3 regions of the Actinoplanes sp. NPDC051346 genome follow, and region 1 is predicted to be linked to each of the others. Evidence: riboswitches for the same ligand, from Rfam matches in the RefSeq annotation. Region 1 holds a riboswitch; each other region holds the start of a gene.
The links. A riboswitch is a leader RNA that binds a small molecule or an ion and turns the genes downstream of it on or off. The one in region 1 is predicted to bind S-adenosylmethionine.
Positions count from the first base shown of each region.

Region 2: another riboswitch for S-adenosylmethionine. It lies ahead of AB0M36_RS23835 (transporter substrate-binding domain-containing protein); the one in region 1 lies ahead of thrC (threonine synthase).
Region 3: another riboswitch for S-adenosylmethionine. It lies ahead of AB0M36_RS13360 (aminotransferase class V-fold PLP-dependent enzyme); the one in region 1 lies ahead of thrC (threonine synthase).

Region 1 covers NZ_JBFBAJ010000012.1:188,514-193,535, forward strand. The annotation lists gene AB0M36_RS27640 (ABC transporter permease subunit) at 1-203, opposite strand, end outside; gene AB0M36_RS27645 (ATP-binding cassette domain-containing protein) at 200-1,195, opposite strand; SAM riboswitch class I at 1,329-1,468, shown strand; gene thrC (threonine synthase) at 1,479-2,753, shown strand; gene AB0M36_RS27655 (hypothetical protein) at 3,010-3,528, opposite strand; gene AB0M36_RS27660 (GNAT family N-acetyltransferase) at 3,525-4,067, opposite strand; gene groL (chaperonin GroEL) at 4,446-5,022, shown strand, end outside.
Region 2 covers NZ_JBFBAJ010000009.1:342,116-347,137, reverse strand. The annotation lists gene AB0M36_RS23850 (methyl-accepting chemotaxis protein) at 1-3, shown strand, start outside; gene AB0M36_RS23845 (amino acid ABC transporter ATP-binding protein) at 13-756, opposite strand; gene AB0M36_RS23840 (amino acid ABC transporter permease) at 753-1,523, opposite strand; gene AB0M36_RS23835 (transporter substrate-binding domain-containing protein) at 1,534-2,475, opposite strand; SAM riboswitch class IV at 2,740-2,852, opposite strand; gene AB0M36_RS23830 (Ku protein) at 3,001-3,912, shown strand; gene AB0M36_RS23825 (alpha/beta hydrolase) at 4,165-4,968, shown strand; gene AB0M36_RS23820 (DEAD/DEAH box helicase) at 4,975-5,022, opposite strand, start outside.
Region 3 covers NZ_JBFBAJ010000004.1:441,364-446,385, reverse strand. The annotation lists gene AB0M36_RS13375 (BMP family ABC transporter substrate-binding protein) at 1-460, opposite strand, end outside; gene AB0M36_RS13370 (methyl-accepting chemotaxis protein) at 470-2,074, opposite strand; gene AB0M36_RS13365 (chaplin) at 2,243-2,479, opposite strand; SAM riboswitch class IV at 2,597-2,713, shown strand; gene AB0M36_RS13360 (aminotransferase class V-fold PLP-dependent enzyme) at 2,797-3,993, shown strand; gene AB0M36_RS13355 (serine/threonine-protein kinase) at 4,065-5,022, shown strand, end outside.

The DNA of each region.
Region 1 (5,022 bases):
TCGGTCTCGGCGATCGTCTGGTCCTGCCGGAACTGCTCCTCGGCCCGGGTCTCGGCCACCGCGAGCGTTCGGGGAGTCGCCTTCTCGTTGGAGAAGAACATGACGACCGCGATAGCCGCGAGCACGACCAGAACCCCGAGGACGAAGAATCGCGTGAAGCGGCGCTTGGTGAGGCGCCGGGTCTCCGCTGTGTACAGGCTCAATGCCCCCACCCGCCCTGTGCCGGACCCGTCGGTGCCATGACCGTCTGGTCCACCTGTCGGTGCTCACCCGCGACCGGCGTGGTGCCGGTGAGCTCGAGGAACACGCTCTCCAGGTCGACCGAGACCGGGCTCAGCTCGGAGACGAACACGCCGTTGCCGGCGAGCGCTCGAGTGATCGCGCTGGGTCGGTCGATGCCGCTGACCATGAGGTGGTCGTCCTCGACCGTGACCTGGCCACCGAGCTCCCGCAGGAGGCCCACCGAGGCAGCCAGATCCTGTGCCGACTCCAGGCGGACGCGCACCGACGAGCCGGCGTGCTGGGCCAGCACGTCGGCGACGGCGCCCGCCGCCACCCGCCGACCCGCCGCGATGATCGTCACCGAGTCGCAGATGAGCTGGATCTCGCCGAGGATGTGGCTGGAGAGCACCACGGTCATGCCCGACTCGGCGAGGTTGCGCATCAGCGTGCGCATCTCCCGGATGCCGCCGGGGTCGAGACCGTTCGCCGGCTCGTCGAGAATCAACAGCTTGGGGTTCTTGAGCAGCGCGGACGCCACGGCGAGGCGCTGCTTCATGCCGAGCGAGTAGGTCTTGACGCGGTCCTTGGCCCGGTCCCGCAGCCCGACCAGCTCCAGCACCTCGAAGACCCGCGCCGGCGGAACGCCGCCCGCGTCGGCCAGCAGCTGCAGCGTTTCCAGCGCGGTGAAGTTGCCGAAGAACTGCGGGCTCTCGACGATCGCGCCGACCGAGCCGGCGACCTCGGGCAGCGACTGGGGCACTTCGCGGCCGAGGAGCGCCATCCGGCCCCCGTTGGGTCGGATCAGGCCGAGCAGGGTGCGCAAGGTCGTGGTCTTGCCGGAGCCGTTGGGGCCGAGGAACCCGTGCACCTGGCCGGACTCGACGACCATGTCGAAGCCGTCGAGGGCTTTGCGCACCCCCTTCCGGCTGCGATAGGTCTTCTGCAGACCCTGGATCTCAAGGACGGCGCTCACGCCGAACCTCCCCGCATCGTCGGAATGACCTTCGTCACCCTATGCACTGGATGCCACCCCTGTGCTCACACCCTGAGACGTTCCCCTTGGCTCAGCGGGACGGGCACGTAAGGTGGCGGTAACACAACTGAATACCTCATCCAGAGGGGCTGAGGGATACGGCCCGACGACGCCCCGGCAACCACCGCTCTTGACTCGATGACGAGGCCAGCGTGCGGCAGGTGCTAATTCCGTCCCGGAATCGCGGCTGCCCGCGCCCGGGGAAGATGAGAAGGAGCCTCGCATGACGTCGACGGTCGACGCCCCCACCACCAGCCCCGCCCGCGCCCTGATCTGCCGCGGCTGCGGCACCGAGTTCCCCCTCGCCGCGCAGCACGCCTGCTACGAGTGTTTCGGGCCGCTGGAGGTCGCGTACGACACCGCCGCCCTGGCCGCCGTCACCCGCGAGCACATCGAGGCCGGCCCGCCGAACATCTGGCGTTACGCCGCCCTGCTGCCCGCCGGCCAGGACCCGGCCACCCGCGTCACCCTCGACCCGGGCCTGACCCCGCTGGTGGCGGCCCCCGCCCTGGCCGCGGAGCTCGGCCTGCGCGCGCCGCTGTGGGTCAAGGACGACTCCGCCAACCCGACCCACTCGTTCAAGGACCGGGTCGTCTCCGTCGCGCTCACCGCCGCCCGGGAACTCGGCTTCACCCGCTTCGCCTGCGCCTCCACGGGCAACCTGGCCAACTCCGTCGCCGCGCACGCCGCCCGCGCCGGAGTGCCCAGCATCGTCTTCATCCCGAGCGACCTCGAGCCCGGCAAGGTCATCACCTCCGCGGTGTACGGCGGTGACCTGGTCGCGATCGAGGGCTCGTACGACGACGTCAACCGGCTCTGCGGCGAGCTCGTGGAGACCGACGAGTTCGAGGACACCGCGTTCGTCAACGTCAACGTGCGCCCGTTCTACGCCGAGGGCTCCAAGACCCTCGGGTACGAGGTCGCCGAGCAGCTCGGCTGGCGCATCCCCGCCCAGGTGGTCATCCCGATGGCGTCCGGGGAGCTGCTCACCAAGGTGGACAAGGCCTTCAGCGAGCTGGTCGAGATCGGCCTGGTCGAGGCTCCCGAGGGAGGCTGGACCGTCTTCGGCGCCCAGTCGGCCGGCTGCAACCCCATCGCCGTCGCGCTGCAAGACGGCACCGACCAGATCACCCCGGTCAAACCGACCGGCATCGCCAAGTCCCTGAACATCGGGGATCCGGCGGCCGGCGCGTACGCGATCGAGGCGGTCCGGCGCACCGGCGGCTGGATGGACTACGCGGACGACGACGAGATCCGCGAGGGCATCCGCCTGCTCGCCCGGACCACCGGCATCTTCGCAGAGACGGCCGGCGGCACGACCGTGGCGGTGCTGAAGAAGCTGGTGGAGAGCGGCAAGCTCGACCCCGACAAGGAGACGGTCGTCTACAACACCGGCGAGGGTCTCAAGACCATCGACGCGGTCGCCGAGCTGGTCGGCCCGACCCACCGCATCAAGCCCTCCCTCCGCGGCGCGCGCGATGCCGGGCTGCTGGGATAACACTGTGTAGCGAGCTATCTGCCGTACGTCAGGAATTCCTTCCCGCGAGGGCTTGCGCCAGGATCGTGGGGTCGGCAGGATGCTCTACGCGGGAGGACGCGACGCCGTACGTGGCCCCACCTTCGAGCTTGGCGACAATCTCTCGGGGCCCAACGACCCAGTGCCGGAGGCGCTGTGCGCGCGTCCTCCCGACCAAACTTCCGGCCCCGCTCTCCGCGGCGCTCGGTGCTTTCTTCAGCGGCGCCTGATGCTTTCTTCAGCGGCGTCTGGTGCGCAGCTTGCGGATCCACGGGCGCAGGGCCGCCTCGGCGTAACCGCCCTTGTCGAGACCCGCGTGCCGCTCGAAGACGTTGCGGCTGCCGTAACTGCCGGTCGCCAGCCACGAGTAACCGCACGCCACCCAGTAGGCGGGCCAGAACAGCGGGCCGAGCACGGCGTACTGATCCGCGTGCCGGCTCTCGTGTGCCAGCAGGTCGGAGCGGTCCTTATGGAGCAGCCACTCCGCGGGCCTTCGGGTGATGATCACCGAGCCGACGGTGAAGCAGGTCGCGGGCGGCACCCTGAACCGGTATCCCTCGGCGACCAGGATGCCGTCGCGTCCTCGGCGGACCCGCGCGCCGGTGAGGACGGCGACGGCCAGGCCGGCCAGCGTGGTGCCGTTGACCGCCGTGAGCGTCGACCGGGCCAACGGCCACCGGCGCAGCCGCGCCCGCCCCGACTCTTCCGGGCCGGTGGTTCCTTCCGGGCCGGTGGACCCGGGCGGTTCTGGGCTCATGCGCGGCGGCGCATCTGGAGCTCCCACAGGCCGGGGACGACGGGGTGCGGTACCCGTACGCCGGTGTCCTCGAAGCCCAGCCGCTCGTAGGCGCGGACCGCCCGGTCGTTGCCGACCACGACCTCGAGCATGAGCTCCCGCCGTCCTACGGAGAGCGACCATTCGGCCACTGCCTCCATCAGGGAGGCGAGCACTCCCCGGCCGCGGTGCGTCGGCGTGATGTAGACCGCGAAGACCACCGTCGCGGCTGGCTCCTCGGGCAGGACCGTGCCGCCGGCGTGGCCGATCAGCCGGCCGCCCGGGTCGGCGACGAACTGGGCGAGCTGAATGCCCGTCGACGCCTGCACGATCCGGCGCCGATAGTCGGCGTGGGGGCGGGCCGCCGCCTGGGCCAGGGTCTCCAGGAAGGCGAGCGGGCTGTCGGCCAGCATCTCCAGCCGCAGCGCCCGCATCCGGGCCGCGTCGCCGGGCGTCACCCGGTGCACGGTGAGGGTGGGCGTCAACGCGCTGGTGAGGGTGGGCGCCAACGTGCTGGTCATGCTTGTCTGCCTACCTGGTGGCGCCCGGTCAGGCAAGCCGGACCGCCACTATTGCCGCCCTCGGGAGCGTGCGGATTTCCACCATCCAGCGCTCCCGCGGGCCCCCCGGCCGTGGTCGTTGTCCTTGCACTCGACCCCCGAGAGTGCTAAACAAGTTCTTGGCACTCGCGCCACGTGAGTGCCAGCAGGTCGGGACGGTGGGGTCGCGGCCACGGCGCCGCCATCGGTGCCGGGGCACGGGACCGGTCGTCGCGGGCTATCCGGCTCGACCTGAGGACGTCGCATCGCCAGGTGGTGACGTCCGCAGCGTTTCCTCACCGTGCGGAGGGCTAGGCCGAGCAGGCCCGGCACCGCGAATGTCCAGGAGGACACAGCCGTATGGCCAAGATCATCGCATTCGACGAGGAAGCTCGTCGCGGCCTCGAGCGGGGCATGAACCAGCTCGCCGACGCCGTCAAGGTGACGCTCGGCCCCAAGGGCCGCAACGTCGTGCTCGAGAAGAAGTGGGGCGCTCCCACCATCACCAACGATGGTGTGTCGATCGCCAAGGAGATCGAGCTCGAGGACCCCTACGAGAAGATCGGCGCCGAGCTGGTCAAGGAGGTCGCGAAGAAGACCGACGACGTTGCCGGCGACGGCACGACGACGGCGACCGTCCTCGCCCAGGCGCTGGTCCGTGAGGGTCTGCGCAACGTCGCGGCCGGCGCGAACCCGATGGCCCTGAAGCGGGGCATCGAGGCTGCCGTGGCCAGCGTCTCCGAGGGTCTCTCGCAGCTCGCCAAGGACGTGGAGACCAAGGAGCAGATCGCCTCCACCGCCTCCATCTCCGCCGGCGACTCCACGGTCGGCGAGATCATCGCCGAGGCCATGGACAAGGTCGGCAAGGAAGGCGTCATCACCGTCGAGGAGAGCAACACCTTCGGGCTCGAGCTGGAGCTCACCGAGGGCATGCGCT
Region 2 (5,022 bases), on a different contig from region 1:
TGACGGCGCTGTCTAGAGCACCTGCGAGAGGAACTGGCGCAGCCGGGGATGGGCGGCCCGCTCGAAGATCGCGGCCGGTTCGCCGGCCTCGAGCACGACACCGCGGTCCATGAAGGCGACGGTGTCGGCGACCTCCCGGGCGAACCCCATCTCGTGGGTGACCACGACCATGGTCATCCCCTCGGCCGCCAGCTCGGCCATCAGGCCCAGCACGCCCTTGACCAGTTCGGGGTCGAGCGCGGACGTGGCCTCGTCGAAGAGCATCACCTGCGGCTGCAACGCCAGGGCGCGGGCGATCGCGACGCGCTGCTGCTGCCCGCCGGACAGATGCGCCGGTCGCGCGTCGGCCTTGGCGGTCAGCCCCACCAATTCCAGTTGGGCGCGGGCGATCGCCACCGCCTCGTCCTCGGAGAGCTTCTTGAGCCGCCTCAGGGCCAGGGTGATGTTGCGCAGCACGGTCATGTGCGGAAAGAGATTGAACTGCTGGAACACCATGCCGACCCGCTGCCGCAGCCGGTCCGGGTTCTCGCCCAGCACGCTGCGCCCGTCCAGCAGCACGTCACCGCGATCCGGTTCGATCAGGCGGTTGATGACTCGCAGCAGCGTCGACTTGCCGGAGCCGGAGGGGCCGATGACACAGGCGGTCTCCCCGCGAGCCACGTCGAGGTCGACACCCCGCAGCACCCGGTTCGGCCCGAATGCCAAGTGGACGTCGCGCAAACCCAGGCTCACCGAGGTGGTTGCGGTCCGCGTCATCGTTCATTCCCCCGTACCGCGCCGGACAGCGCCAGATCCGTGTCGTCGTCCGGCGAGGTCGCCGGCCGACCGTGCCGCAGCCGCCGGTCGATCCAGTTGACGACGTGGGTCAGCGGCACGGTCAACGCCAGGTAGAAGAGCCCGGCCAGCAGCAGCGCCGACTCGTTGCCGGTGGTGGCGGCGTGGTCCTGACCAATCCGGAACAGCTCCCGCTGGCTGGCCACCAGGCCGAGGAAGTACACCAGGCTCGAGTCCTTGATCAGGGCGATCAGCTGGTTCACCCAGGCCGGCAGGACCCGCCGGACGCCCTGCGGGATGATCACCAGGCGCATCGCCTCCGGCCAGGAGAAGCCCAACGCCCGGGCCCCCTCGAGCTGGGCGGCCTCGACCGACTGGATGCCCGCCCGGAAGATCTCACCGATGTACGCCGCGGCGATCAGCGACAGCGCCAGGATTCCCAAAGGGTACGGATTGGGCCCCCAGACTTGCATGCCGAGCGGCGCCAGCCCCACCCCGATCAACAGGATGGTCGCCGCGGCCGGAAGACCGCGGAACACATCCGTGTAGACCCGGGCCGGCCAGCGCAACCACCGGGTCCGCGAGATGCCGGCGACGGCCAGCAGCAGGCCGAGCACCGAGCCGAGCAGCGCGGCGGAAACCGCCAGCACCAGCGTGTTGCGCAGGCCGACGGTCACCATCTCCGGCAGCGCCGCACGCATCGACGGCCAGTCGAAGAAGGTCTCCCACAGGGTGCTCAGAGAATCCATGAGTCCGGCCTCAGGACGACGCCGACGTGCCCGGCGCCGGCGCGGATGCCGACGTGCCCGGCGCGGGCGCGGATGCCGACGTGCCCGGCGCGGGCGCGGATGCCGACGTGCCCGGCGCGGCCGGGGCCTTGCCGCTGCCCGGCGTGAAGCCGGCCGGAATCGGACGGCCCGGGTAGTACTGGTCCTGCAGCCGCTTCCAGGTGCCGTCGGCGATGACCTCGTCGAGACCCTTGTTCAGCGCCTCGCGCAGCGCGTTGTTCCCCTTCGCCACGGCGTAGGCGGTCGGCGCGGGACTGAGCTGCTTGGCCGCCACCTTGATCTTGGATCCACTCTCCGCGGCCGACTTCTCGCCGATCTCGGCGGGCGCGATCCACGCGTCGGCGGTGCCGGCCTTGAGCTGGTTGACGGCGCCGTTGTAGTCGGGCACCCGCACCGGGTTGAGCCCTTGGCCCGTGGCGTAGTCGTCCTGAACGGTGCCCTGCACCACCACGACCCGCTTGCCGGCCAGCTGGTCGAAGCCGGTGATGGCGGAATTCGCCGGGACATCGAGTCCGAAGTAGCCGAAGTCGTAGCCGTTTCCGAAGTCGACGGTCTTCTTGCGAGCCTCCGTCACGGTGATCGAGGAACTGCCCACATCGAACTTCCGGTTGTTGACCTGCGACAGCAAGGCGGAGAAGTCGGTGCCCACGAACTCCACCTTCAGACCGATCTTGGCAGCGACCGCGGTGAGCAGGTCGTTGTCGAAGCCGGTGAACTTGCCGTCCTTGAGATAGACGTTCGGTGGGGCGTCGGTGAGAGTCCCGGTCCGCAGCACACCGGGCTGCTGCAACCCGTACGGGTTGTCGGCCGAGCCGGACGCCGTGTCGTCGCCGCAGGCGGTCAGCAGGGTGGCGCCGAGGATCGCGGTGATGCCGAGGGCCGCGGCCCGGGTGAGGGCAGGCAGAAATCGCACAGGGGTCTCCTATGAAGGGGTGTTCGATGCGGCGGGAACAGTCGTCCGCCGCGGACAGGCGCTACTGAAAAGGGGTGAGACGCGCCTAGCGCGCAGCGCCGAGACGACAGGCGGCGCTGCAGACCCGCATCATGTCCACGTGCCGGCGCCGCGTGAGGACCGGCGTCGTCGCACACGAGACCGCCGGATCCGGGGCAGCACCGAGCGGTGCGGCACAGTTGCGGGAAGACATGGTTCTCCTAGGTCGGTGATGACCTGGGGACCAGGCCACGCTTGCACGGGAGCTTGCTCCGGTGCCTGGTCTTCACCCGGGGCACCCCACCGCGGAGGAGGGTTGCCGGCCAGCGAGCCGGGGCTTGACGCTGGCGCTCATGACCTATCGTCGAGGCTAGCAGCCGGGCAAGGTGGGTCGTCCAGCCGATATGACCACCCTCACGCGTGATCCGTTTCGGTCGGCCGACGCGGGGAAACCGTCGGAGGTCGGGCGAACGGCGGCCAGGGGGCCGGTGAGGTCGGGGAGGGGTCATGGCGCGACCGATCTGGACCGGCTCGATCACCTTCGGGTTGGTGTCGGTGCCCGTGGGGCTGTACTCGGCTACGCGGGCGCATGAGGTGTCGTTCCATCAGTTCGAGAAGGGGACCGCCGACCGGATTCGCTATCAGCGGGTCAACGAGCGGACCGGTGACGAGGTCGAGTTCGACGACATCGTCAAGGGGACCGACGTCGGGCGCGGCAAGCTGGTGATGCTGGACCAGGAGGAGCTCGACGCGGTGGCGCCCGGGCGCTCGCGCAGCCTGGAGATTCACCGGTTCGTCGGCCTCGACGAGATCGATCCGGTGTTCTACCAGAAGACCTACTTCCTCGCTCCGGGCAGCGACGAGACCGTCAAGACGTACGCACTGCTGCGCGACGCGATGAGCGACGCCAACCGGGTGGCGATCGGCACGTTGGTGATGCGGGGCAAGGAGTACCTTGCCGCGATCCGTCCGGACGGCAATCTGCTGGTGCTGCAGACCATGTTCTTCGCCGACGAGGTCCGTGATCCCGCGAAGGAGTTGGACCGGGTTCCGGGGGCGTCGAAGGCGAAGCCCGCGGAGCTCAGCATGGCCGCCCAGCTCATCGACTCCATGTCGGGTCCGTGGAAGCCGGCGGACTACCGCGACACCTACACCGACCGGGTCAAGAAGCTGATCAAGGCGAAGCGGGCCGGCAAGGAGGTCACGGTGGCGGCGGAGGCGCCCGAGCCCACCAACGTGACGGACCTGCTCGAGGTGCTGCGGCGCAGCGTGGAGGCGGCGAAGAAGCCGGCCACCAAGAAGCCGACCACCAAGAAGCCGACCACCAAGAAGCCGACCGCGAAGAAGTCGACCGCGAAGAAAGCCGCGGGCAAGAAGACGGCGGCGAAGAAGGCCACGGCGAAGAAGCGCGCTTCCTGACCAAAAGGGAGTCAGACGAGTGGACGCTGCCGTTGTCGATCGTCTAAGATTTGCGGCGTGCCCCGGATGGGCCGACACGATGGAGGCAGTAACTTCAGCCGCCGCTGAGCGGTCGAGCCTATCCGGACTTTCTTTCCGCGCTTTCCACCCGCCTTTTGTCGCGCCGGTGGTGCGTGGTGCCCGTTCATGGCTCGAAACTCTTTGGCGTGTTGTTGCCGCTTCCGTCGTCATCACCGATGACGAGAGGGACAGATGACCACGGACACGACGACAAGCACCGCGGCCGAACGGCGGGACCACGCCTCCGGCGAGCTCGACGTCACCACCTACCCCGCGCATGAGCGCTTCCACGGCCCTCGGCCGGCGGTGCTGGTGCTGCCGGGCGGCGCCTATCGATTCCACCCTGAGCATGAGGGCGAGGGCTACGCCCGCTGGTTGAGCGATATCGGGCTGCACGCCTTTGTGCTGCGATACCCGCTGATGACGGAACACCGCTTTCCCGCGCCGCTCGAGTCCTGCCGCGCGGCCCTGGAATGGATTCGTGGGGGCGAGCACGGATTGAATGTCGGCGAGCACGTCGGCGTCATCGGCTCGAGCTCCGGTGGGCACCTGGCCGGCCTGTTGGCGACCGGCACGGTGCTGTCGACGGAACGACTCGCCGCGCCGCCGCCGCGGCCGGACTTCGCGGTTCTCGCGTACTCGCCGGCGGATCTTTTCCTGCTGCCGGACGAGCCGGTGGAGTGGATTCTCGACGGACGAATGGAATGGCGCGAGGAATTGTCGCCGGCGAGGAACATCGACGGCGACACCTGCCCGACGTTCCTCTGGGCCACCGCCGAGGATCCGCCCGGGTTCCCGAATTCTCTCGCCTACGCGTCCGCGCTGTTCGAGGCCGGGATCCCGGTGGAACTCCACATCTATCCGCGAGGATGGCACGGGCTCGGCCTGGCGAACGGGGTCGCGTACGGCGGGCACGGTGACATCCACATTCCCCACACGGCGCAGTGGGCCCGGGCGTGTGAGGCGTGGCTCGACGCGGAAGGTTTCCTCCCGTAGGGCCTGTTAACGGTCGTAGCGTTCGCGGCGCACCGTCGGCCGCCGTCCCCGGAT
Region 3 (5,022 bases), on a different contig from region 1:
CCAGGAACGAGCCCTGCTCCTCGGAGAAGATCAGCGACATCACGTTCTTCGCCTGCACCGAGTCGTCGTCGATGATGGCGAACAGCCGGTCGGGGTGCTCCGCCGCGACGGCCTTGACGGCACCGGCGTAGAGGAAGCCGACGGCGATGACCGGATTGCTGCCCGCCTGCACGAGCTCGCGCAGCGCCGCCGTACGGCCCGCGTCGTCCTCGGTCTTCGTGGTGACCTCGGTCGCCTCGACGAGCAGTTCCTTCTTCGCCCGGTCGATGCCCTGGCCGGCCGCGTCGTTGAAGCTCTTGTCGCCACGGCCGGCGTGGTCGTACGCGATGCCGACGTGGATCGCCTCCCGGCCGAGTCCGATGAGCTTGGCGTCGGTCTTGTCGGTGACCGGCGCGGCGGTGCAGGCCGACAGCGTCGCGACGGAGGCGGCCAGCAGGGCGGCGGTGATCCTTCTGCGCATCTGCATCCCTCAGTACCGGAACTGCCCGACGGCGTCGCGCAGCGTGGTGGACATGCGGGTCAGCTCGGCCGCGGCCTCGCGGGCGCGGGCCACCTCCGCCGAGGTGACCGACGTCGCGGCGGCCACCGCGCGGATGTTCTCGGCGATGCTGGCCGTGCCGCTCGAGGCGGCCACGGCGCCACGGCTCATCTCGACGGTCGTGGCCGTCTGCTCCTCGACGGCCCCGGCGATGCTGATCTGGTATTCGCTGATGCGGGCGATGACCCCGCCGATGTGCCCGATGGCGACCACCGCCGCCTCGGTGTCGCCCTGGATCGCCTTGACCAGGCCGTCGATCTCCTCGGCGGCCTTGGCGCTCTCCTGCGCCAGATCCTTGACCTCACCGGCCACGACCGCGAAGCCCTTGCCGAGTTCACCGGCGCGGGCCGCCTCGATGGTGGCGTTCAGCGCGAGCAGGTTGGTCTGCTCGGCGATGCTGGTGATCAGCCGTACGGCGTCGCCGATCGCCGAGGACGACGAGCCGAGGTTGGCCACGGTGCCGTTCGCGGTCTCGGCGGCCGCGACCGCCTCGGAAGCGACGTTGGCGGCGTCGGTGGCGTTGCGGGAGATCTCCTGAATGGAGATGCCCATCTCCTCCGAGCCGGAGGCCATCGTGTCCACGTTGCGGTTGACGTCCTCGGCCGCGCCGGCGACCAGGTCCGCCTGCAACGAGGTGTCCCCGACGCTCTTGGAGAAGGCCGCCGAGACGGCGTCCAGGTCGGCGGAGGTGCGGGTGAGCGCGTCGGCCTGCACCGCGACGTCGGAGACGATCGCGCGGACCGAGTCGACCGCCTGCCCGAGCGCGACGGCCATCTGGCCCACCTCGTCGTGCCACTTGCTCTTCGGCGTCTCGGTCAGGTCGCCGTCGGCCACCCGGCGCAGCGCGTCGCGGGCGGCGCCGACCGGGCGCACGATGCTGCGGGTGACGACCCACGCGGAGCCGGCGCCGAGCAGCAGGGCCAGGACGGTGGCGACGCCGATGGCCCACTGGGCCCGCTGGGCCTCCTCGGCGGAAGCCTGCACGGCCGCGACGCTGCGGGCGTCCACCGAGGTGGCGAGCTTCTGCGCGTGGACCATGATCCGGTAGTAGCTGTTGAAGCTGTCGTTGATCGCGATCAGGTCGGCGTTGAACAGCGCCTGCTGGGTGCCCGGCTTGTATGCGGAGACGAGCTTCTCGTTGACCCCGATGTAGGTGTCGAGCTCGCCGCCGACCTGCTCGAACAGCGCCTTCTCGGTGCCGTTGAAGGCGCCCGCGTCCACCTGGGAGAGGAACGTCTTGAAGGTGTCGCGCTCCTGCTGCCAGGCCTTGAAGGCGACCGAGTCGCCGCCGATCGCGCGCCCGGCCCCGAGCCGGTAGATGTCGTTGATGTAACTCGCCTGCCAGCCGTTGAGCGTGGCGGCGTGGGTCTTGATCTCCTCCGCCTGCCGCGTCGCCACCTCGAGCCGCCGGACGTCGTTGGCGGAGCCCCGCTGGGCGACGATCGTGGCGAAGGCCATCGCGGCGACGCCGAGCAGCAGCACGAGTACAGCGGCGAAGGTCCCGAACAACCGGGTGCCGATTGAGAACCGCCGCACGTGGTCATCCCTCCACTTGGGTGGCGGCGTACAGCTGCCGCACTTGATCCCATCGGCATGTGCGCGAAATCACTGAGCCGTAAGCCGATCTTCCGCCGAAGCCGACGCCCGGAGGGGGTGATCCTGCGTGCCACCCCACTTCCGGACGCCGTTGACAGTGCTACGTCGTCAGTCGTCGTTGACGCACGTGGCGCTGGTGCTGGTGATGCCGAGGATGGCGATGCCGTTGCCGCAGAAGTTGATCGGGATGTGCACCGGAATCTCGAGGCTGTTGCCGTTCAGCAGGCCCACATTGGTGTTGCCGTTGTGGTCGTGGCGGTGGCCCGCACTCGCGGGTCCGGCGCTCAGCACGAGCGCCGCGGCGGCCACTCCGGCGCCGACTGCCAGACGTTTGACCAGTTTCATGTCGTACCTTTCGCTCTTTTCCGACAGATGCCAGGACTTACCGTAGTTCCGTTATCACAATCAGTTGCCAAATCGGCCGGAGAACACCCTAGGGGGATGTCTGATACGGTCGGCGGTGGTCATGAGTGCCAGCGACAAGCCCCGGCTCGCTGGCCGGCAACCCTTCCATCCGCGATGGGGTGCCCCGGGTGAGGACCAGGCCGGCGTCGACGACGACGCGGGCAAGCGCGGGTCCCTGCGGGGTCCCCGACCCCGTGGAGGTTTCCGTGATCCTGACCGTGCGGCACGACCTGGACGTCGTCGACCCCAACGCGAACGTGGCGCTGGCCAACGGCGACAGCGTCCGCTTCGCCCACCTCGACTACGCCGCGTCAGCGCCCTGCGTGCGCGCCGCCGAGGACGCCGTCCGGGACCTGATCCCCTGGTACGGCAGCGTGCACCGCGGCACCGGCGTCCGCGCGCGGACCTCGACGCTGGCCTACGAGCGCGCCCGTGACCGGGTGGCCGCGTTCGTCGGGGCCCGACCCGGCGACACCGTCGTCTTCACGCGCAACACCACCGACGCGCTGAACCTGCTCGCCCGCGCCCTGCCGCGGGACACCACCACGATCGTCTTCGACGGCGAGCACCACGCCAACCTCCTGCCCTGGCCGCGGCAGCTGCGGCTGGCCTGCCCGGAGAGCCCGGACGCGGCCGTCGCCGCCGTCGAGAAGGCCCTCGCGACCGTACGGGGCCCCGCGCTGGTCGCGGTGACCGGCGCCAGCAACGTCACCGGGGAGGTCTGGCCGGTGCGCCGCATCGCCGCCGTGGCGCACGCGCACGGCGCCCGGGTGGCCGTCGACGCCGCCCAGCTCGCCCCGCACTCCCCCGTGGGCCTCGCCGACCTCGACGCCGACTATGTGGCGTTCTCGGGCCACAAGCTCTACGCCCCGTTCGGTGCCGGCGTGCTGGCGGGCCGGTCCGACTGGCTGGACGCGGCGCCGCCGTACCTCAGCGGCGGCGGGGCGAGCGCGGTGGTCGGCGACCAGCCGGGCGAGGTGACCTGGGCGACCGGGCCGGCGCGCCACGAGGGCGGCACCCCGAATCTGCTGGGCGCGGCGGCCCTCGGCGCCGTATGCGCGGCGCTCGGTCGCGCCGACCGGGTGGCGCTGCACCAGCGCGAGCAGGAGCTGCTGGCGAGGTTGCGCGCCGGGCTGGCCGAGGTGCCGGGCGTGGTCGAGGTGACCGCGTTCCGCGGGGCCGCGCCACGAGTCGGCATCGTGGCGCTCGCGCTGCCGGGCCGTGATCCTTCGGTCGTGGCCACCCAGCTCGCGGACAAGTTCGGGATCGGCGTCCGCGCCGGGCAGTTCTGCGCCCACCCGCTGACCCGCAGGCTCACCGCCGGGAGCGCGTCCGCGCCCTGCGAGGCCGGCTCCCCGAGCCTGCTGCGGGTGAGTTTCGGCCTCGGCACCTGCGACGACGACATCGACCGGCTGGTGTCCGCCCTCGCGGTGCTGACCGCGGACCGTTCGTAGCGGGACGCACCGCCCGCCGCAACGGTAGGGTGCTCCGGGCGCTGTGCCCCGAGAGGTGGGATGAGGGACTGATGAGCCGGCCGCTGCTACCCGGTGATCCTCGCCGGATCGGCCGCTACCGGCTCCTCGCCCGCCTCGGCCAGGGCGGCATGGGCACGGTCTACCTCGGCGAAACACCCGAGGGACGACCCGTGGCGCTCAAGATGGTCCGCCCGGAGCATGCCGACGACCCCGAATACCGTGGCCGCTTCCGCAGCGAGGTCAACCGCGCCCAGCAGGTGCCCCCGTTCAGCACCGCCGAGGTCCTCGACGCCGACCCCTGCCACGACCCGCCCTATCTGGTCGTCGAATACGTCAACGGCCCCAGCCTGGACACGATCCTCAGGGACCAGGGCCCCCTGACGGGCGCCGCCTTGCAGAGCCTGGCCATCGGCACCGCTACCGCGCTGACCGCCATCCACGGCGCCGGCGTCATCCACCGCGACCTCAAACCCGCGAACGTCCTGCTGCCCCCGGGCGGCATCAAGGTCATCGACTTCGGCATCGCCCGGCCGCAGGAGCTCACCAGCCACCACACGGCCACCGACCAGATGATCGGCACCATCGCCTACATGGCGCCGGAGCGCTTCGAACCGGCGCACCATCACAGCGTCGGCTACCCCGCGGACATCTTCGCGTGGGGTGCCGTCATCGCCCACGCCGCGTCCGGTCGCACTCCCTTCGCCGCGCACACCCCAGCCGCCACCGCCCTGCGGATCCTCACCGAGCCCCCGCTGCTCACCGACCTGCCCTCGGCGCTGCACGACCTGGTCGAGCGGGCCCTGGCCAAGGATCCGGCCGACCGGCCCACCGCCCGCCAGCTGCTCGACGCGCTGCTGGCCGGCCCCGGACCGGTCGTTGAGCCGCCCGTGCCGCCGCCACCGGCCCCGGAGCCGGAGAAGCCGGCGCCCGCCTCTCCCGCCGGCCAAAAGCGCCGAGGAAAGGTCGTCTCCGTGGTGCTGGCGGTGCTCGCCGTCGCCGCGCTGGTCG